DNA from 3 places in the Lysinibacillus sp. NPDC097162 genome. Region 3 is predicted to be linked to each of the others. Evidence: riboswitches for the same ligand, from Rfam matches in the RefSeq annotation. Region 3 holds a riboswitch; each other region holds the start of a gene.
What was found. A riboswitch is a leader RNA that binds a small molecule or an ion and turns the genes downstream of it on or off. The one in region 3 is predicted to bind thiamine pyrophosphate.
Positions count from the first base shown of each region.

Region 1: another riboswitch for thiamine pyrophosphate. It lies ahead of thiC (phosphomethylpyrimidine synthase ThiC); the one in region 3 lies ahead of thiM (hydroxyethylthiazole kinase).
Region 2: another riboswitch for thiamine pyrophosphate. It lies ahead of ACIQXW_RS06960 (ABC transporter substrate-binding protein); the one in region 3 lies ahead of thiM (hydroxyethylthiazole kinase).

Region 1 is NZ_JBIWDT010000009.1:10,091-17,726, reverse strand. Features, by position in the region: gene ACIQXW_RS22465 (methyl-accepting chemotaxis protein) at 1-1,103, shown strand, start outside; gene ACIQXW_RS22460 (AEC family transporter) at 1,407-2,336, shown strand; TPP riboswitch at 2,384-2,498, shown strand; gene thiC (phosphomethylpyrimidine synthase ThiC) at 2,648-4,426, shown strand; gene ACIQXW_RS22450 (methyl-accepting chemotaxis protein) at 4,671-6,356, opposite strand; gene ACIQXW_RS22445 (catalase) at 6,880-7,636, opposite strand, start outside.
Region 2 is NZ_JBIWDT010000001.1:1,381,981-1,389,616, forward strand. Features, by position in the region: gene ACIQXW_RS06945 (response regulator transcription factor) at 1-270, shown strand, start outside; gene ACIQXW_RS06950 (sensor histidine kinase) at 267-1,253, shown strand; gene ACIQXW_RS06955 (hypothetical protein) at 1,411-1,797, opposite strand; TPP riboswitch at 2,168-2,279, shown strand; gene ACIQXW_RS06960 (ABC transporter substrate-binding protein) at 2,474-3,469, shown strand; gene ACIQXW_RS06965 (thiamine-binding protein) at 3,470-3,763, shown strand; gene ACIQXW_RS06970 (ABC transporter permease) at 3,760-4,533, shown strand; gene ACIQXW_RS06975 (ABC transporter ATP-binding protein) at 4,508-5,257, shown strand; gene ACIQXW_RS06980 (TatD family hydrolase) at 5,247-5,996, shown strand; gene ACIQXW_RS06985 (hypothetical protein) at 6,020-6,208, opposite strand; gene ACIQXW_RS06990 (solute symporter family protein) at 6,306-7,636, opposite strand, start outside.
Region 3 is NZ_JBIWDT010000003.1:171,706-179,341, forward strand. Features, by position in the region: gene ACIQXW_RS15490 (cysteine desulfurase family protein) at 1-131, shown strand, start outside; gene thiI (tRNA uracil 4-sulfurtransferase ThiI) at 128-1,336, shown strand; gene ACIQXW_RS15500 (alpha/beta-type small acid-soluble spore protein) at 1,551-1,763, shown strand; gene thiE (thiamine phosphate synthase) at 1,879-2,511, opposite strand; gene thiD (bifunctional hydroxymethylpyrimidine kinase/phosphomethylpyrimidine kinase) at 2,498-3,325, opposite strand; gene thiM (hydroxyethylthiazole kinase) at 3,325-4,080, opposite strand; TPP riboswitch at 4,172-4,270, opposite strand; gene mbcS (acyl-CoA synthetase MbcS) at 4,465-6,051, shown strand; gene sppA (signal peptide peptidase SppA) at 6,236-7,249, shown strand; gene ACIQXW_RS15530 (RDD family protein) at 7,262-7,636, shown strand, end outside.

The DNA of each region.
Region 1 (7,636 bases), on a different contig from region 3:
CCAGTGCGATGTTTATCTTTAAACAGTTAAAGCCTTTGAAAGTTTTACGTGCATCCATTGAAACGGCGGCTGAAGGCGATTTAACTAAAAAAATAGATGAAAAATTTATAAAATCAGATGAAATTGGTGCTGTTGCAGTAGCCTATAACAATATGCTGGACAAAACGAATGATGCCATCCATACGGTATTAAATTCTTCAACATTACTTAATCAATCATCAGATGATGTCAATGAAGCATTTAATGAAATTGTCGCATCAAATCAAGAAGTATCTGTAGCTATCAATGAAATTGCGCAAGGTGCTTCGAAACAATCAGAGGATACGGAGGAAACAAATTATCGAATGATTGATTTGTCCGATCAAATTGACGCCATTACAATGCTTTCCAAACAAATGGATGAGCTGTCAATGAAAACAAAAGCTTCTACAGAGCAGGGCATGAAAGAAGTTGAAAGCTTACGTGATCGAAATGCTGAAACAAATGAAATGAATGTACGCATTCAAAGTCAGATGGAATCTTTATCTAGCAACATCAGAAACATCAACCAAATTATTGTATCCATTCAAGGAGTAACGGAGCAAACCAACCTACTAGCGTTAAATGCAAGTATTGAGGCTGCTCGTGCAGGAGAGCATGGAAAAGGCTTTGCAGTAGTAGCGGAAGAAGTTCGTAAACTAGCGGAACAGTCTAAAAACGAAACAGAAGTGATTAAGAAAACGGTAACTAGCATTCTAGAAGACGCGAAGCAAACGGTGTCCGTTATTGCTTCTAATGCTGATTTGATGCAAGCTCAAAATGAATCAGTGCAAAATACAGAGCTTGCTTTTAAAGATAATAATGAGCTTTCTCATTCTATTGCAACGGCAATTAATGACCTCTTGTCAAATCTTTCCCAAATGTTAGAGCAAAAAGATCAGGCAGTTACAGCGATTCAAAGTATTTCTGCCGTTTCAGAGGAAACTGCAGCTTCTGCTGAACAAGTAAGTGCATCTGCTGTGGATCAACAGGCAGAAATGCAAAAGGTTGCAGAATCAATTAACAATATGAACCAAATCTCTAAAGAGCTACAAGAAGTCGTGAATCGATTTAAACTTGCATAATTAAGCTATTGAATTTTCTACAAAGCAAAGTGAATATCCCGAGGTAATCGCCAGTAAACCTTCCGAAATCGCCGATAAACCCTCGGAAATCGCCGATAAACGTGGAGGAATCGCCGATACACCCTCGGAAACCGCCGATAACCTTTGAGAAACCGCCGGTAAAACTTCTTGATGCTTTTGTAGACACGTTGAGACTGTCCTTTTCCAAGGACAGTCTCTTTTTATGTAAACGGTAGAGCTGAGAGGGCATTGACCCAGTTTGGGAACAGTTTTACTATAGAAAGATGAAAGGGGGGCGCCTCCATGATGTATCTCGGTATGATTTTCTTTAAAATTGTTGCGCCTATTTTAGTGTTACTTGTACTTGGGGCGTTTTTACAGAGGAAATTTCAATTTAATTTAAAAGCGCTATCCCAGCTTATTACATATTGTTTTATGCCAGCAGCGGTATTTGTAAATTTATATGAAACGAGCGTGGAACTATCGGTGCTCGGTGAAGTGGCATTATTTATTGTGCTCTTTATTGGGAGTCAAATGGTGCTTAGTCATTTTATAGCGAAGGGGCTAGGTTTAAAGAAAACAGAGGCAGCGGTATTTAAAAATAGTGTTGTACTCATTAACTCTGGTAACTATGGCATTCCGGTGGCACAAATGATTTTTGTGACACAACCAATTGGGGTGGCCATTCAAGTTATTCTCGTTATTTTTCAAAATGTAACGACCTATACATATGGATTATATAATTTAATTTCTTCAACTAAATCAGGTATGGCCATTGTGAAGGACTTCCTGAAAATGCCGATTATTCATGCGCTCATTATCGGTGTGGCAATGAATTTCTTTAATATTGGCATTCCCCAATTTATCCGTATTCCAATTGACCACGTTGCTGATGGGTTTATCGCTGTTGCTCTTATTACGCTCGGTGCGCAACTATCTCAGCTTGAAATTAAATCAATGTTCAATAGAACTGTGTTTGTCAGCTGTTTTACACGACTTGTAGTAGGTCCAGCTGTTGCATTGCTTATCATTTTTGCCCTCAGCTTAGATGGCGTTGTGGCCCAATCGCTCTTTATTGCGAGTGCATTTCCAACTTCACGTAATAGCTCGAGTCTAGCTCTAGAATATGATTTAGGGTCAGAAACCGCTGCACAAACGGTGCTTTTTTCAACAATTGTAAGCTGTATTACTGTGACAATCGTAATTTATATGGCAGAAATACTATTTACTTAATGGCTTCCATCTATTAGGAATATCTGTTACACTAGCATCAAACTGAATAGCTTAACTAGGGGAGTCCGATGAGTCGGGCTGAGAGGGAAACGCATTGAGGTTTCTTGACCCTTTGGACCTGATCTGGCTCATACCAGCGTGGGAAAGTTAATGAACTTCGCACTCCTTGAACTTTGCGATAAATGTAACCTTACATGTACAGCCGGATCCAATATTTTTTTGGATTCGGCTTTTTATTTGTAATGCTACTTGTTGGAGTGGGCTAGATTCGGTCCTTTTAATAATTTACGTAAAAGGGAGCGGAATAGTAAATGACAACAGTTAGCGAAAAAAACATGAACATTATGACAAGCTTTGACGGAAGTAAAAAAGTATATGTAGAAGGATCACGTCCAGATATATTAGTGCCAATGCGTGAAATTAAGCTAAGCCCCACAACGGGTAGCTTTGGTGAAGAGAATAACGCACCTATACGAGTTTATGATACGAGTGGCCCTTATACAGATCCAACTTACAAAGTCGATATTACAAAAGGTTTACCAGCTTTGCGTCGTGAGTGGATTAAAGAACGGAGCGATGTAGAGGAATACGAGGGACGTACCATTAAGCCCGAGGATAATGGATTCCGCAACGCGGATGACCCGCGCATAAAGGAAAATGTTTTTCCAAAGCTTTCTCGCAAACCTTTACGTGCGAAAAAAGGCTGTAATGTGACACAGCTTCATTATGCAAGACAAGGAATTATTACGCCAGAAATGGAATTTGTAGCGATTCGCGAAAATTTAAAACCAGAATTTGTACGTGCAGAAATTGCGGCAGGGCGTGCTATAATGCCATCTAATATAAATCATCCTGAGGCGGAACCGATGATTATCGGCCGTAACTTCCACGTGAAAATTAACGCCAATATTGGAAATTCAGCTGTTACTTCATCCATCGCTGAGGAAGTTGAAAAAATGACATGGGCAACACGATGGGGTGCTGATAATATTATGGATTTATCTACTGGTAAGCACATTCATACAACTCGCGAATGGATTATCCGTAATGCTGCTGTGCCTGTTGGAACAGTGCCAATTTATCAGGCGCTTGAAAAGGTAAATGGCGTTGCTGAGGATTTAACGTGGGAGGTGTATCGTGACACGCTAATCGAGCAAGCTGAACAAGGGGTTGATTACTTCACGATTCACGCAGGTGTATTGCTGCGCTATGTACCGCTTACAGCTAATCGTGTAACGGGTATTGTTTCGCGTGGAGGTTCAATTATGGCACAGTGGTGTCTATTCCATCATCAAGAAAATTTCTTATATACTCATTTTGAAGAAATTTGCGAAATTATGAAAACGTATGATGTTGCCTTTTCGTTAGGGGATGGATTACGACCTGGCTCAATTGCAGATGCCAATGACGAGGCGCAGTTCGCAGAGCTTGAAACGCTAGGGGAGTTAACGCAAATTGCTTGGAAGCACGATGTACAAGTGATGGTAGAGGGACCTGGGCACGTGCCAATGCATCTTATTAAGGAAAATATGGACAAGCAATTAGAAGTTTGTAAAGAAGCGCCATTTTATACATTGGGTCCTCTAACGACGGATATTGCTCCTGGCTATGATCACATTACATCAGCAATTGGGGCTGCAATGATTGGCTGGTTTGGAACAGCGATGCTGTGCTATGTAACACCGAAGGAGCATTTAGGGTTACCAAATCGAGAAGATGTTCGTGTAGGTGTTATCACATATAAAATTGCGGCACATGCAGCGGATTTAGCTAAAGGTCATCCTGGTGCACAGCAGCGAGATGACGCTCTTTCAAAGGCTCGCTTTGAGTTTCGTTGGCGCGATCAATTTAATTTATCGTTAGATCCAGAGCGAGCTGTAGAATATCACGATGAGACTTTACCAGCAGAAGGAGCAAAAACGGCACATTTTTGCTCGATGTGTGGTCCTAAGTTTTGCAGTATGAGAATTTCTCAAGATATTCGGAACTATGCTAAAGAAAAAGATTTAAATACGACAGAAGCAATCCATCAAGGGATGCAGGAAAAGGCAAAAGAGTTCAAAGATACTGGTAGCAGACTGTATCAATGATAAAGAACAGAGGCGTTAAAGTTTTCACTTTAGTAATAAATAAAATGGAACAAGAGCGCAATAGTTAATGGTAGTGGATGCGGTCCTGCACAGAACATAAAACGCAATGAACCACTCACAAGCGAGTTGTAGCTTACAGTGTGAAGAGTGGAAAGTGTCCTCCGTAGTCATAAAAATGTGCATAGCAAAAAAGTGTTAGATTGATTGCTGTCAATCTAACACTTTTTCTTTTTTTGGCTGGCTATTAAATTTTAAATTTATTTATCTCATCTTGAAGGGTTGTTGCCTCATCACTTAATGATTTTGCAACAGCGTTAACCTCTTGAATAATTGATGTTTGCTCTTCAATTGCCGCAGCTATCAATTCGGATTGCTGTGCTGCATTTTTTGCCACAGATGACATTTCATTGACCGATGCAGCAACCTCTTCAGTAGCGGCAGAAATTTGCTGTGTGGAAGCTGAAACGTCTTCAATTTCAGATGCCATATGTTCAATTGCGTCCATTATTTCATTAAAGGCAGTTTGTGCATTATGAATGTATGTAACGCCTTCATCAACTTTTTGTACTGTGACGCTCACAGCTTTTTCTACTTCTCTTGTGTTTTGCTGAATATTTGTAGTTAAATTAATAATTTGGTTGGCGGATATTTTTGACTCTTCAGCTAGCTGACGTACCTCATCAGCAACGACTGCAAAGCCTTGTCCGTGTTCGCCTGCACGTGCAGCTTCGATGGCTGCATTAAGTGCAAGTAGGTTGGTTTGATCGGTAATATCGGTAATAACTTTCGTGATATTTTCAATTTCAGCCGATTGTGAACTTAACTGTTTAATGAGTTCGTTTGTCTTATCTGATGATTGCTGAATGACCATCATCTGATTTTCAGTCGTTTGCAACATTTTTTCGCCGTTATCGGCAACAGTTTGTGTATCAATTGCCTTTGAATGTAGCATTTGTGTAGCTTCAGCGATGCGTTGGACACCACGAGCTGTTTCGTCCATAGCGGTAGAGGTATCCTGTCCAGTAACTACAGCTTGGTTACCGTCCTCTGCCATGATTTCTATACGTTTTGCAATATCGCTAGAAGTAAGAGAAACTTCCTCTGTACTTGCCGATAATTCTTCAGAGCTAGAAGTCGTGTACTCAATATTATTTGCGACATTATCAATAAGTGAGCGCAAATTAGTTTTCATGACATTAAATGAATCAGCCAAATTTCGAATTTCATCTTTTGTTTTTACTTCTACATCTTCCTGTCGTAGATCGCCGCTAGCAATTACATTTGCTGCTGTGGCTAATTTATTAACGGGAATTGTAATCACTCTTGTCATAATGAACGTAATTATAAAGGAGAGAATAATAGAAGTAGCAGCGAGGATTAGGATGATATTCGAGCTTACAGATTCTGCTCTTGACGACTCTGCACGGGCTAGTTGTATTTGCTCCTCTTCATAAATGGCAATCTCGTGAATTGCTTGTTGAATTGCCTCTCTTGCAGGATGTGCTCTTGCTCTAAGAATATTGATAGCAGATTGTACATCATCTGGGCTATATGTATTGATAATCTCTTGTGCTGCATTTTCAAAAATGGCTTGGTTCGTTTTAATAATGTCCATTTGCTGTTGTGTCGTTTGGCTAGTAAACATTTTGTCCAGCTCTGTTATTTTAGCTTGGATTATTTGTTCTTGCTCCTCGAGCTTTTGTATTGTTACGTTATCTGGTTCAAGCATATATGAACGAAGATAGTTTCCTTGCAAAGCAGCAGCGATAAGGATTTTATCGACTTGTATAAGTTTATTAACACGGTTTTCAAATAATTCTTTATTCAATTTATCGATGTTATTCAGTTGGTAGTAGGATATTGAGCAGATAATTAGTAGTAAAAGAATAATTGTACCAAATCCAATATAGAGTTTTTTTCTGATAGACATCGTTCTTTTCCTCCATTCCAGTTTTGTTGTATTCGTACGCAACAATGTCAGGATATCTTATCGTTATTTAGAGTATGAAAATAATATGAAATTGTGGAATTGATCGATAGATATAAATGTTAATAAAAACACCTATATGACAATGGGGGATTTACGAATCAAAAAGACAATAACTATAGGTGAATTTAATCGTTGAATTCCACTGTGTTACATTATCAGTGAGTGGGGGAGATACCTTCCAGAACGAGTGGTGGCACTTGGCTCCAATCAACTGAATAGTAAACGGAATATTACAGTATCTGTTTTTGTGACAGATGAGAAAGCTTTAGAACGAAGGAAGATTAAAATATGTAAGATAGTCTTCCATTATAGCTGCTTGTTATAAAGCTTATTGGGAAAACTCAAAGGAACTAGCAATTAAACGGAGTAAAAATGACAAAAGGCATCGAGAAGTTAATTCTCGCTACCTTTTGTCTACTTGCCAGTGACGGCAAGCAATATTGGATATCAATAAAGTGGAATATTAAATGTTTGCTACTTGTTTTACTTCTGGTTTTACTTCTTGTTTTACATATGGGTTTGAAAGATTCATTCCATCTAATGAAAGACCCATCGCTTTTGCTACACCTTCACCGTATGCAGGATCAGCTAGATAGCAGTGTAGGATGTGACGACGTTTAATGAATTCTTCAACAGTAGCCATATCGTTTGCTGTATTTTCGAATAAGCGTTGTTGTTCTTCTGCAGATAAAAGACGGAATAATTTACCTGGTTGCTCGAAGTAGTTATTGTCATCTTCACGGAAGTCGTGGATATCTGCATGACCATCAATACGTAATGGTGGCTCTTTATAGTCTAAATTGTGCTCCCATTCACCATAGCTGTTTGGTTCATAACTTAAAGTAGAACCAAGGTTACCATCAAAACGCATAGCGCCATCGCGGTGGAATGAACGGAATGGGCATTTTGGTGCGTTTACAGGTAGCATGTGGTGGTTTACGCCTAAGCGATAGCGAGCTGCATCTGCGTAAGCAAAAATACGTGCTTGTAACATTTTGTCTGGAGAGTAGCTGATACCAGGCACAATGTTAGATGGTGCAAACGATGATTGTTCTACTTCTGCAAAGTAGTTATCAGGGTTTTTATTTAACTCGAATTCACCAACTGGAATTAGCGGGAAATCTTTTTTATACCAAACTTTTGTTAAATCGAATGGGTTATATGGTAATTCACGAGCTTGTTGTTCTGTCATGACTTGAATGTACATTTTCCATTTAGGG
Region 2 (7,636 bases), on a different contig from region 3:
CATATGCGTGTCGTTAATAATCAGAATAATAAAGAAGTCGAATTTACAGCCTTTGAAAAGAAAATATTCTTTTACCTCTATGAAAACGCAGATTTTATTTTATCTAAAGAACAATTCATTGATTATCTTTGGCAGCTAGAAGATCGTAATCCTAATTTAATTAACGTGTATATTAAAAAGGTCCGCAACAAGATTGCGGATACAGATGGTGTGATTATTCAAAATGTATATGGAGAAGGTTATCGTATGAATACCCGTGTTAAACAATGAAACTAAAAAAGAAATATCAACTATTGCTATTGTCGGTTATATTCAGTGTTCCTCTTTCGATTGTAGTAATTAATGTAATCGTAACGGTAATTTACAATCATTTTTCAAATGATACAGAAAAACGTTTTTTTGAGTCAAAAGCCTATCCAATTATGCTAGGGTTATTTATCGTCTGTTTTATTACTTTGGCTATTTTATTCTCCAAATCCATTAATTCATTAATTAAACGAATTAATGAATTAAACCAAACCATTATGGAGTTGGCGAGTAACGACAAGAAGAGACTTCAAAAGATTCCTTACTCTCGAAATGATGAATTAGGGGATTTAACCAATGCAGTAAACCTTCTCATTGACCGGACGATATCGAAGGAAATTGAAATAATGCAACAAGAGCAAATGAAACTAGAACTTTTAACTCAGTTGCGCCACGATATTAATACACCTTTAACAGCTATGCGCTTACAACTTTACACAATCGAAAATGATTTTTCACAACATCAGGATATTTTCAATTCTTTAAACGAACAAATAAACTATATTTCAAAGTTATCCAATGAATATGACTTTGAGCGCTTATCTTGTGTTGATAATTCCTATATAATCATGGAAAAAGTAGATGTTCCAAAACTTATCAATACCATCATTTTAAAGTGGAATTTTTTATATAAAGTTAACCAAATCTCTATTGTGTTAAACGATTCCTCAACTAAATGCCATTGGAAGAGTAATGAAATTTGGTTGCACAGATTATTTGATAATATCTTCCAAAATATTTTGCGCCATGCAGTGTGCGATACATTGGAAATCACTTTGCAAAAAAACTCAATTATATTTAAGGATAATGGGGTTGGGTTTAATGTGGAGGAAAAGGGTACTGGCCTACGAATCATCGAAGATATTTGCCGAATGCTTGAACTACAGAGTACAATCCAATCTAACGAAAAAGGTACTCAAGTCACCATAAGTTATGCGCAACATTAAAACTTTAGTAATTGCAACGGCTCTAATTGAATGCTTCTCAAAATCTTATTTGAGAACATCTTTATGTTTAACGTTGTAAATGCTTAAATTATATAACAATCGTGCGCTTTAGTTTAACTAGCAACAATAGAAAAATAATAGAAAAAAGGACTCGATTTCACTTAATAGGACTCGAGCCTGTTTTATTACCTTCAATTTCGGATAATACTTCATCCTTACTAATTGAACCGTTTTGCGCTTGTTCCTGAATTTCAAGTAAACGATTAACGCCCACTTTTTTAATTAACACATGTGTCGCTTCTTCCTTAGTTTGGAAGGGAAGAGTATCCGGATTTGTAGTTGCTGCCTCGCTTACAATTTCTTGAACCTTCGAATCGTTCTCGATATAAGCTTTAACTTCTTCTAAATTTTCGTCATCTAAATTAGATTTCACTTTTTCAATTATTTTTTCGGAAGCGATATTTGTCCCTAAATGCCATACAGCATAGCCAGCTGCTCCGAGTAAAACAAGAAATACTACGGTAATTTTTAAAAGCTTTTTCATCAACTCACTCCTGACACTTTGAATAAAGCACAAACTCTCAAAAATTACGAAGAAAAAATGTTTTCTATAATTAGTTTAATTTCAATTATAACTAGATGACATATAGCAACTATCTTTTCAAAGGGCGATGGAAGTTATATCGTGTTGTATGGAGAATAACTCTTTTTTAACTTGTTGGTTTTGCAAAAGATTAACTGTTTCGTATTGGAGAATTTTTGATGTTCCAAATTCCATGCATATTCTATTTGCAAAAGTCATGTTGCAGAATACTTGTATAGTCCAATAGAAGCTCATTTTTATCAATTACGAAAATACTAGCTTGTCATTTTACGATAGATATGGTTATAATAATCAACGAAAAGTTCATAAGTTAAGAATGTAGGGGGGCTGGAAGTTGCCAGCTGAGATTGCGTCCGTTTAGATGCTGACCCTTTGAACCTGATTTGGCTCGTACCAGCGTAGGGAACATCTATTCAAAAATATTCGTATACTATTTTTTGATACCGTTTGCAAACGTCTGGGATAACTCCTAGGCGTTTTTTTGTTTAGGATTCATTATTCCGCCTAAAACTAGGAGTAATCTATTAGAAGCGATGCAAATGGCCTGAGAATACCTTTTCTGGTGAAAACATTCAATCGTGAACACTTTCAAACTACTAGACTTGGAGGACACAGCATGAAAAAGTGGTTTTTCGTTCTTGTTGCTGCATTATTAACATTAGTTGGTTGTAGCGAAAAAGAGGACAAAGAGGAAACAAGCACATTGAAAAAGGTATCCGTTGTACTGGACTGGACACCTAATACGAATCATACAGGACTTTATGTTGCGAAAAAGCTTGGCTACTTTGAGGAGCAAGGTTTAGACGTAGACATTTTATTACCTGGTGATGCGGGGGCAGATCAACTTGTTGCATCAGGCAAAGCTCAGTTTGGCGTTAGCTACCAGGAAGGTATAACGCAAGCACGTGTTCAAGACGTGCCTCTTGTATCGATTGCAGCAATTATTCAGCATAATACATCTGGCTTTGCATCAGATGCTTCAAAAGGCATTACGTCACCAAAAGATTACGAAGACAAAACGTATGGTGGTTGGGGAAGCCCAATAGAACAAGCTGTTTTACAATCTCTAATGCAAAAAGAAAATGCTGATATAAAGAAATTAGATATCGTGAATGCAGGAGACTTAGACTTTTTCACAATGATGCAGAAGGATATAGATTTTGCTTGGATCTATTATGCTTGGACAGGTATTGAGGCGGAGCTTCGTGGAGAAAAATTAAATATGCAGTATTTAACAGACTATAGTGAGCAACTTGATTATTATACACCTGTACTTGCAACGAATGAAAAGATGATTAAGGATAATCCTGATGTGGTAAAGGCATTTGTTGCAGCTACTACAAAAGGTTATGAGTATGCCATTGAGCATCCTAGTGAAGCAGCGGATATATTGCTTGAAGCGGTACCTGATTTAGATAAAGCACTTGTGCATAAAAGTCAGGAATGGTTAGCAAACAAATATCAAGATGATGCAGCGCAATGGGGCGAACAAAAATTAGCAGTTTGGGAAAACTATGCGGACTGGATGACAAAGAACAACGTATTAGAAGGCGAATTTCATGCAGATCAAGCTTTTACAAATGATTTCTTACCAAAGAAAGGGGCAAAATAAATGGCTAATTCATTAATTAGTGTACAAATTATACCTAAAACAGAAAAATACGAGGATGTGATTCCATTCGTTGATGCGGCGATTGCGATCATTGATGCTTCAGGTGTGCGCTATGAAGTGCAACCACTAGAAACGACAATGGAAGGTGAACTGTCTACCTTACTCCAAATTATAGAAGAGATGAATAAAAAAATGATTGAATTGGGTGCTATTAATGTTATTACGCAAGTGAAAATTTTATATCAACCAACTGGCATTACAATGGGAACGTTGACGGAGAAGTATCGAGGATGAAACAAGTAGTAACGAAAGGAAGGTCGATTATTTTTATCGCCTTCCTGTTAGTTATTTGGGAAGTCGTTATCCGTTTGGCTGACATCCCACATTGGCTATTACCAGCGCCGAGTGCCATCGTTACTGAGGGTGTTCACTCTTATAAGACGTTCATGCCCCATGTGTTCGCTACTATACAGCTAGCGGTACTTGGCCTTGCTATTGGTATATTTTTCGGCTTGAGTGTTGCGATATTATTACACCGTTCAGCGACGGTACGGGCATTTGTGTATCCGATTTTAATTGTGTCACAAAATGTGCCTGTGCTTGTCCTAGCACCTTTATTAATTATTTGGTTTGGTTTTGGGCTGTTACCGAAGCTGATTATTATTTGTCTCGTTTGCTTTTTTCCTATCGTTATTGCGGCAATGGATGGATTTCGTCAAACGTCATCTGAGCTTAAGCATTATTTTGCAATGATAGGTGCTACAAAAGGTCAAACATTTTGGAAGTTAGAATGGCCATTTGCCTATCCGTCTATATTTTCTGGTATAAAAATTGCAGCGACATATAGTGTAATGGGGGCTGTCATCGCGGAATGGCTTGGTGCGAAAAAGGGGATTGGTGTTTATATGACACTTGCCCAATCATCGTTTCGGACGGATCGTGTATTTGTGGCGATATTTGCGATTGTATTGTTAAGTTTATTGTTGTTTGGCGTTATTCGTTTTGTTGAAAAGCTAGTTGTAAAGGGGAGGGGATCACATGCTGAACATTCAAGACATATCTAAATCCTTTGGCTCGCTTGAAGTAGTTAAAAACTTATCCTTTACAGTAAAGGAAGGAGAATTTGTGGCAATCATTGGTCCCTCAGGTAGTGGTAAAAGCACTCTCTTTCAATTAATAGGAGGTATAACGCCTTTGAATCATGGTGCTATTTTGTTAAATGGAGACGACATTCAGCAAAAAACAGGCACTATTGGTTACATGCCACAGCAACCTTGCTTATTACCGTGGCGGACAATTTTGGAAAATGTCACAATTGTAGAAGAATTGCAGCATCGACCTAATATAGAGCTTGCAAGAAAATGGTTAGAAAAGGTTGGCCTATCTTCTTTTGAAAATGCTTATCCTCATGCTTTATCAGGAGGCATGCAGCAACGTGTATCATTTCTGCGAGCCATCGTCAGTGAGAAACCAATTTTATGCTTAGATGAGCCGTTTTCAGCGCTTGATGAGTTTACAAGATTAGAAATGCAAGCATGGCTGTTATCGATTTGGGAGGAACATAAAAAATCTATCCTGTTTGTTACACATAGTATCGAAGAGGCGTTATTTTTAGCAGATCGCATTATTGTTTTAACAAAACGTCCAGCTACTATTAAGAAGGAAATAATTGTTCCATTTGCACGACCACGATCTGAGGAAATTCGCCATAGTGCGCAATTTACACAATTAAAACAACAACTTTTCCATTACTTAAAAGAAGAAAAGGACGATGCATATGTTGATTGATGCACATATTCATTTAGATCAGTATAAGGAAGAAGAAGTGCCTCTGCTACTTGAAGAAGCACAATATGTCATTGCGGTGAGTATGGACTTGCAATCGAGTAAAAAAACGCTGAAGTTAACGACATCATACGATAAGGTTAAGGCAGCATATGGTTTTCATCCTGAACAATCTTTACCAAGTGACGAAGACAGACAAGCTTTATTTGATTGGATACGGCTTCATGCTAATGAGATGATTGCCGTTGGAGAGGTCGGGTTACCTTATTATCGCAGACAAGCTCAGAAGATTGATGAGCAGCCTTATATACATTTATTAGAACAATTTATTAAATTGGCTAAAGAGCTTCACAAACCGATTGTGTTACATGCTGTTTACGAAGACGCTTTAATCGCATGTGATTTACTTGAGCAACATGATGTGACGAAAGCACATTTTCATTGGTTTAAGGGAAGCGAAGAGGCGATTGTGCGCATGATACATAATGGCTATTATATTTCAATTACACCTGATTGTGTTTATGAAGCAGAAATTCAAGCATTGATTAAAAGATATCCATTGGAACTCATGATGGTTGAAACGGATGGTCCTTGGCCATTTGAAGGACCATTTGACAAAGCTCGTACTTCGCCGTATATGATGTCTAAAACCATTGAAGTTATTGCAACTATTAAAGGCTTAACAACACAAGAAGCGGCAAAAATTGTAACACGAAATACAAAGTTATTTTATAATTTATAAAGACACGACAAAAACAGCCACATCTAGTACGACGAATCGTCTACATGTGGCTGTTTCCTATGCTTTGTTCTATTTTGTTCTAATGTAGCACGCTTCGTTTTAGTAACGCGCTCATGTGTACTGAAAGGGGAAGTTTGACGCTTTTTCTCAACGTCTTTACCTTGTGTACGTTTTAAATGCAAACGCTTCTTTTTAGCCTTAGATTGTGCCATGATAATACCTCCATATAATATTACCAATATATTACCGAAAAAGGAGAGAAAAGTAAAACCTCGTAAGCCAATGCCTACGAGGTTTTTAGTCATAATATTAGTGAGATACGTCTTGCACAGAAATACCAGTGTTTGCTTTAACATCAACTTCGCGGTATTTCGCATCATCAGATTCTTTAGAAAGTAAAGTTCCGATGAATCCACCTAGGAAACCAAGTGGAACAGAGATAAGTGCTGGATTCGTTAACATAATTAACGGTTCACCAACGAAGATTGCTTTTCCTTCAACTGGATTCCAAATGTTTGGTGATACAGCTACAAGTACTAAAGCAGAAATTAAACCTGTTAACATCGCTGTCACTGCACCAGTAGTATTAAAGCGTTTCCAATAAATTGTGTAAATAATTACTGGTAAGTTTGCAGAACCTGCAATACAGAATGCTAGTGATACTAAGAACGCAACGTTTAGCGTTTGTGCACCAAGAGCAAGAAGGATTGATACTATAGAGATAGTAATAGAACCGATACGAGCAGCAAGTACTTGCTCTTTTTCTGTAATTTTACCTTTTTTAATGATTTGACCATAAATATCATGTGATAGGGCAGATGCACCAGAAAGTACAAGACCTGCTACTACCGCTAAGATTGTTGCGAATGCTACCGCACAAACGAATGAGAATAGAATGTCGCCACCAAGTGCTTCTGCAAGAAGTGGAGCAGCCATGTTACCAGCCGCGTTAGCAGCAATAATTTTATCTTTACCAACGAATGCAGCTGCACCGAATCCTAAGAAGATCGTTAATACATAGAAAATACCTACGATCCAAGTAGCCCAAATTACTGAAGAACGAGCTGTTTTTGCGTCTTTTACAGTGAAGAAACGCATTAAAATATGTGGAAGACCCGCAGTACCTAATACAAGTGCGATTAACATCGAAATTGTATCAATACCGTTTGTATACTTAAGACCAGGATTTAAGTATGCAGCACCGCTTTCGGTAGCAGTAGTCATTTCTGAGAACATATTTGTAATACTGAAGCCGAACTCTTTTAACACTAAAAACGAAATAATGACTGTACCTAACATTAATAGACAAGCTTTAATAATTTGTACCCAAGAAGTTGCAGTCATACCGCCGAATAAAACGTAAGTCGTCATCATAACACCTACGATTAATACTGCAACCCAATAGTCGATTCCTAGAAGTAATTGAATAAGTGCGCCTGCACCAACTAGTTGTGCAATCATGTAGAATAAAACAATTGTAATTGTACTTAATGCTGCTGTACCACGAACTTTTGAACTGTTAAAACGTGCTGTAATCATGTCAGCTAATGTAAATTTACCAAGGTTACGTAATGGTTCAGCTACAATATAAAGAACCACTAAGTAAGCTACTAAATAACCGATAGAGAAGAAGAATCCAT
Region 3 (7,636 bases):
TTGATGAACATTTTAAAAAAGGTGTTATTCGTGTGAGTTTTGGCGCACATGTAACTTCTGAAGACATAGCACAATTTATACTAGCTATCAAAAAAGTATTGATGGAACTAAAAGGAGAACTTTTATTATGATTTGGAAAGAAATGTTAATTCGTTATGGCGAACTATCGACAAAAGGACGCAACAAAATGGATTTTATCCGTCGTTTACGTGAGAATATTCGCTATGCGTTTGCAGATTTAGGGCATTTACACATTCGTACAGAACGTGATCGTATGTTTATCGCCATTCAAGATGAGGCACAAATGAATGTTTTAGTAGAAGGATTACCGAAAATTTTTGGGATTCAATCATTCAGTCCTGTTGCTGCTTGTGACAAAGATATGGATGCCATGAAACAGCTTGCAATTACGATTATGGATACGTTTAAACATGAACAATTAACTTTTAAAGTTGAAGTTAAACGTACAGATAAAACATTCCCATTAGATTCTCACGGTATTCAGCGTGAAATTGGCGCTCATGTTTTACCTCAATATCAAAATTTATCTGTAAAAGTGAAACATCCAGATGTAGAGCTACGCGTGGAAGTGCGACACGATTCAACTTATATGATGGCGCAAGTTATTCCTGGCGCAGGTGGTATGCCTGTTGGTTCTAACGGAAAATCATTATTAATGCTTTCAGGTGGGATTGATAGTCCTGTTGCAGGCTACTTAATGATGAAACGTGGTGTGCGTTTAGAGGCAATTCATTTCTTTAGCCCACCATATACAAGTCAAAATTCATTAGAAAAAGTAAAAGTGTTAGCAAATGAGCTAACAAAATTCGGCGCAAGTATTCGATTACATGTTATTCCGTTTACAGAAATCCAAGTGCTTATTAAAGAAAAAGTGCCATCTAATGTGTCTATGACTACAACACGTCGTATGATGTTAAAAGTTGCAGATAAAGTACGTGAAGAAATTAACGCACTTGCCATAGTAACAGGTGAAAGTCTTGGACAAGTAGCAAGTCAGACGCTTGAAAGTTTGACTGCTATTAACGCTGTAACGAATACACCGATTTTACGTCCGCTTATATCGAATGATAAATTAGACATTATTGAAATTGCGGAGAAAATCGGCACATATGAAACGTCGATTCAGCCATTTGAAGATTGCTGTACAATTTTCACACCTGCTAGTCCGAAAACGAAACCAAAGCTTGAAAAAGTAGAGCATTATGAAAGCTTTTCTGATTTCGATGACCTAATTGAACGTGCTGTGACCAACCGTGAAGTTTACATTTTCCCGAAAAAAGAGCAGCCAACAGATAAATTTGCAGATCTTTTATAAAAAAATTACGTGCGTAACAAATAAATTTATTGTTGTTTTACATTTATTTAAAAACGCCATTTAATAAGAAGGAAACCGTCTCAAAATCGTATTTGGGACGGTTCTTTTTTTAATTTTCTAGTCAATTTCCTTTAGAGTTACATTTTACCTTTATTTTTTTTGTATTAAAAAACAAATATCGCACATTCTATAATCACAAGGAGGTGAGACAGACATGACAAACAACAATGGTAGTTCAAACAAGCTTGCAGTACCTGGTGTACAACAAGCACTTGATCAAATGAAATACGAAATTGCACAAGAATTTGGTGTTCAATTAGGAGCTGATGCTTCAGCTCGTGCTAACGGTTCCGTTGGTGGTGAAATCACTAAACGTCTTGTACAAATGGCAGAATCTCAATTAAAAGGTATGCCAAAAAACCAATAATTGCAGAATAAGCAATTATTAAACTTAAAACCAGTGACCGTAAAAGGCACTGGTTTTAGTTTGTTTAAATTTAGTTTTTTTATGCCAGACGATTACATGCATACATATAACAAAGCTATAAATACAATGATTTGAAAGTTGAAGCGGTTTTTTGAATGTCATTACTTTCGCAAATAGCAGAAATAACAGCGACACCATCTGCACCTGCTTTAATAACAGCAGATGCATTCAGGCAGTCAATACCACCAATTGCGACTATCGGCAACAGCGGATACATGCTATGTGCTTGATATAAAAATTCTGTTCCACAAGGTGGTTTGGCATCGTTTTTAGATGTGGTTGCATAAATAGGACCAATACCTATATAATCTGCTCCATATTTTAAAGCAACTTGCAATTCAGAAGCTGTATGGACAGAAACACCAAGGATCATTTGTCCAATTTTTTGTCGTACTAGTGAGACGGGATAATCATCTTGACCTATGTGAATACCATCTGCATTAAGCTTAAGGGCAAGGTCGATATCATCATTGACGATAAAGGGAACGTTATATTTCCTGCATAGATTTTGGCATTGACGTGCAAAATGCTCGTAGTGCTCATTCGTCAATGCATGTTGTCCTTTTTCACGAAATTGAAACATCGTAATACCTGCTTGCAATGCTGCCTCAAGTATTTCTAAAGGTTGTCTATTTTTCACATTCGCTGTGCCCATTATAAAATAAAGCTGTAAGTCACTCCTTTTCATGTATGGTCACCTCGCAAGTATCATGAAATTTTTTGTAAGCAAAATGATTCGTTGGTCCATTGCCATTTCCAATCGATAAATCATGGCTAATAGCTAATTGAATAAATTTTTTCGCTTCAATAATTGCTTGTTTTAAAGGTATTTTTTGACCAATAAAAGCGGTTAATGCAGCAGAAAATGTACATCCCGTTCCATGCGTGTTTTTCGTTGCAATTCGAGTAGATTGCATTGAAAATGATTCGCCATCTTCAAAAAATACATAATCTGTTGCAAAATGATCGTCATGTAAATGTCCGCCTTTGATAATGACACATTGAACACCTAATTTTAATAATGATTGAGCAGCTTGCTGAATGTCTGATACATTGTTTATTTTTCTAGCAGTAAGTGTCTCTGCTTCTGGAATATTAGGCGTTACGATTGTAGCAAGAGGTAATAAATCTTTTTTTAATGCCTCAACTGCTTCTTGTTGTAATAAGTTTTCTCCTCCTTTTGCAATCATTACAGGATCAACGATAAGCGGAATATTTAAATTAGACAGAGCTCGTGCAATTGTATGAATAATATCTGAAGAAAAAAGCATTCCTGTTTTTATTGCACTAATTGAAAAATCATCCAGTAGTGAATGAAGTTGTTTATTTACAAAAGCTTGTTCAATTGGAAGTACACCGTTCACTCCTAATGTGTTTTGTGCTGTTAAAGCAGTTATAACGGATGTCCCGAATACGTCTAATTCCTGAAATGTTTTTAAATCAGCTTGGATGCCAGCTCCACCACCGCTATCTGAGCCAGCTATTGTTGTTACAATATGCATTATTTTTCACCGTCCTTCGATAAACGGTGTAATTCATTTAAGACCGAAACTGCAAAATCACCGTTATATGGCGCGGATGAAGCGGCATGTTCAGCAACTTTTTTATAGCACGTTAATGTATTGCACAACTGAGAAAATGGCTCATTACCTGCAATATAAGCTGCACAGCAAATGGCACTTAACAAACAACCAGTTCCTGTAACTTCTGTCATTCGAGCATGTCCACCAATAATCCATTGGGAGTGCTCTCCGTCAGTTATAAAATCTTTTTCACCAGTTACAATAACAATACAATTATATTTTTTAGAAATTTCTTTTGCTTTATCTTCAACAGAAATTGAACCGCTGCCACTATCTACTCCTTTTTGTTGCCAATAAACATCAGCAATAGCGGCAAGCTCACCGATATTACAACGAATAACAGCAAAATGAACGGCTTCTAATAATTGCTGTACCGCTTGTTTACGTAAATTTGTTGCTCCAACACCAACTGGGTCCAAAATAATCGGTACACCTAGCGCATTTGCCTTTTTTCCAGCAAGTAACATCGATTCATTTGTACGGGTAGTAAGCGTGCCAATATTAATCAATAAGGCTGATGCAATCGATACCATCTCCTCAACTTCCAGAGATTCATCTGCCATTACAGGCGAAGCACCAATTGCTAATAAGCCGTTTGCTTGAAAATTTGCCACAACATAATTTGTAATACAATGAATGAGTGGTTGTTTTTTACGAATAGTTTGAAAAATCATCGTAGTCCTCCTTTTTTTGGACGGACGTAAGCATGCAAAAAAGCTCTTTTTTTCGTGCGAAATATACACGTAAAAAGAGCCTATCATCAATAATAAGATGTGTGTTGCTCCCTACGTCAGTATTAACTAACAGGTTCAAAGGGTCAGGTTTTACCTTCTCAACTCGTTATGAGTCCCCCCGCAATCATGAAGTTTTTAGTTGTCCAAAATGTAACATACCTATCCACAGTATTCAATAGCATTTTATCATTATCTGGAAAGCAGTGACTGATGCCATATAATAAACCATGATAATTGTCATGACTTTCTTAAAATAAGGTTCATCCATTGAAAATAATAAAAAATGAGTTTTATAATAAACCTAGCAATAAGGAGGCAGTTATTATGAAAAGACAGGATTTAATCGCACCAGAATGGTATAACATTGTTGAGGAGATTGAGAAATATGCTCAGGACCCAACTAAAAATGCATTAATTGTTTATAATAATCATGAAGAAATTCAACATATTACATATGCAACTTTACTTGAAAAAGCAAATCAGGCGGCCCATGTATTTACTTCGCAGGGACTAACAAAAGGCGATGTGCTTTTAGTTATGGTTCCAAGATCTGTCGAGGCATATATCGTCTACATAGCGGCATTAAAAGCGGGCTTAACGATTATCCCTAGTTCGGAAATGTTGCGTACAAAGGATATTGAATACCGAATTACACATGCAAATGCAAAAGGAATAATTGCCTACGAGCCATATATTGAGCAATTTGACGAAGTGAAAAACTTAAAGGGTATTTTGCAATATGTTATTGGTCATGCTCATACACCATGGCAACCGTTGCTTGAAAAAATGGAGGAGCATCCTACAGACTATACGAATCCTACACCGACAAAAAGTACAGACAATGCTTTTTTAGCCTATACAAGTGGAACAACTGGCAATCCTAAGGCGGCTGTTCATACACATAGCTGGGGTTATGCTCATTTACGGACAACGGCACCGAATTGGTTAGGTGTTCAAGAAAATGATATAGTATGGGCTACTGCGGCGCCTGGTTGGCAAAAATGGATTTGGAGTCCATTCCTAGCAACTTTAGGCAGTGGTGCTACGGCATTTGTTTATAAAGGCAAATTTGATGCGTCAACTTATTTGTCATTGCTTGAAAAATTTAAAGTAAATGTATTATGTTGTACACCGACAGAGTATCGTTTTATGGCAGCACTCAATAATTTACAGGACTATAATTTAAGCGGAATTCGCCAAGCTGTATCAGCGGGTGAACCACTGAATAGTGAAGTAGTAAAAGTGTTCTCTGAAACGTTTAATATACAGGTTCGAGATGGTTACGGGCAAACGGAAAATACATTACTTGTTGGGACAATGGTTGGCATGGAAGCGCGCGTCGGCTCAATGGGTAAACCGACACCAGGAAATACAGTAGAAATAATCGATGACCTAGGACATCCTGTGTCGGAAGGTGTTGTTGGGGATATAGCAGTGCATCGAGAAACACCTGCACTCTTTAAAAAATATTTCCAAGATCCTGAACGCACAAACCTACAATTCCGCGGAGAATGGTATATAACAGGTGACCGTGCATATAAAGATGCTGATGGCTATTTTTGGTTTGAGGGCCGCGGAGATGATGTCATTATTTCTTCAGGCTATACAATAGGGCCATTTGAAGTAGAAGATGCATTAATGAAACATCCTACAGTAAAGGAAGCGGCTGTTGTTGCTAGTCCAGATGAAGTAAGAGGAAATATTGTTAAGGCATTTATAGTCCTTCGTGAAGATGAGACTGGGGATGATACACTTATTAAAAAGTTACAAAACCATGTGAAATTATTGACTGCACCTTATAAATATCCACGTGCGATTGAATTTGTAGAAGTGTTACCTAAGACTGCCTCTGGTAAAATCCGTCGTGTCGAATTACGACAACAAGAAAAAGCGCATTACACACATCAATAAATATTTCCTAGGAAATAAAGTCGGAAAATCAAAGTTCATGTTTTTTTATGAACTTTTGATTTTTTGTTGTAGCCCCATTTATTTATAGTAAAATAATAAACAACAGAACATTTTTACATAAAAATTACTTAAAAGTGAAACGTTTTGGACATTTAGACGTATAACGTGATGAGGAGGCGTTTGTATGAATGTGAAAAGGTGGATAGCTTTGGCTATTGCAGCTGTGTTGTTAGTATTTTCATTAGGGATTAATACGATTTTTGCCATATTTAAATCAGACTTTTTTAGTAATTTTGACAGCATTGTCGCTGGAAATAATTTAAATGTTTATGAAACGGTTATTGAGGGTGAAGATTATAGTAAGCGTATTGCCTATTTAAAAGTTGATGGAACGATTCAAGATGTTGGATCGAACACATTATGGCAAACCGTTGCTTATGATCACCAGTTTTTCTTAAATCAGTTGGACAATATTTTATATGATGATTCAGTACAAGGTATTGTTCTTAGTGTTAATTCACCAGGTGGTGGTGTAAAGGAATCGGCAGAAATTTATAAAAAACTGTTGCAAATTAAAGAGGAACGTCAAATTCCAATTTATGTGTCAATGGATTCGATGGCAGCATCAGGTGGCTACTACATTTCAGCACCAGCAGATAAAATTTATGCACACCGTGATACGATAACAGGTTCAATTGGTGTCATTATGCAATCTATTAATTATCAGGAACTTGCAGAAAAAGTTGGCGTGAAATTTGAGACGTTTAAATCTGGGCAACATAAAGACATGCTGAGTCCAACGCGTGAAATTACAGCAGAAGAACGCGCTATGATGCAAGATATGATTAACGAGTCATATGAAGAGTTCGTTGATATTGTTGAACAAGGACGTAATATGTCTGAAGCTGACGTGAAAAAAGTGGCAGATGGTCGAATTCTTGGTGGAACAAAGGCACTTGAAGCAGGCTTAATCGATGAAATTGGCGACGAGCAAGCAGCTATTGCAGCTTTACGTCAAGATTACGGTTTAGAGGATGCAGTTTTGTTTGAATACAGCTATGATCAAGGTGGCCTACCGTCATTAATTGGTATGAAAGTAAGCTCTCTTTTTGGTCCATCGGCTGAAGAAAAAATGCTAACGAAAATTATGACAGAATACAAGGCACCTAAAATGATGTACTTATATGGTGAATACTAAGGAGGGCATACCATGACAAACAATGAATTCGTTTTGCAAGGGACACCCTCAATTGAACAAGAACTGTTAGATAAGCCAACGACACCAATAGTGACTACAAATTACGAATTGAAGACAGCAGGATTTTGGGTGCGCTTTTGGGCATTTGTCTTAGATGGATTAATTATTTCAGCAGTTGGTGGCATCGTTGCCAATCCGATATTTTACTTAATGGACTGGTCATTATCGGATTCGGTCTGGTATGCACCTATCTCAATTATTTCAGCTATTCTCTATTATTGTTACTTTGTATTAATGACGAAATTTTTTGGGCAAACGTTAGGGAAAATGGCTTTCGGGCTACGCGTTATCTCACTAGAGCATGACAAACTTACATGGTCAGATGTG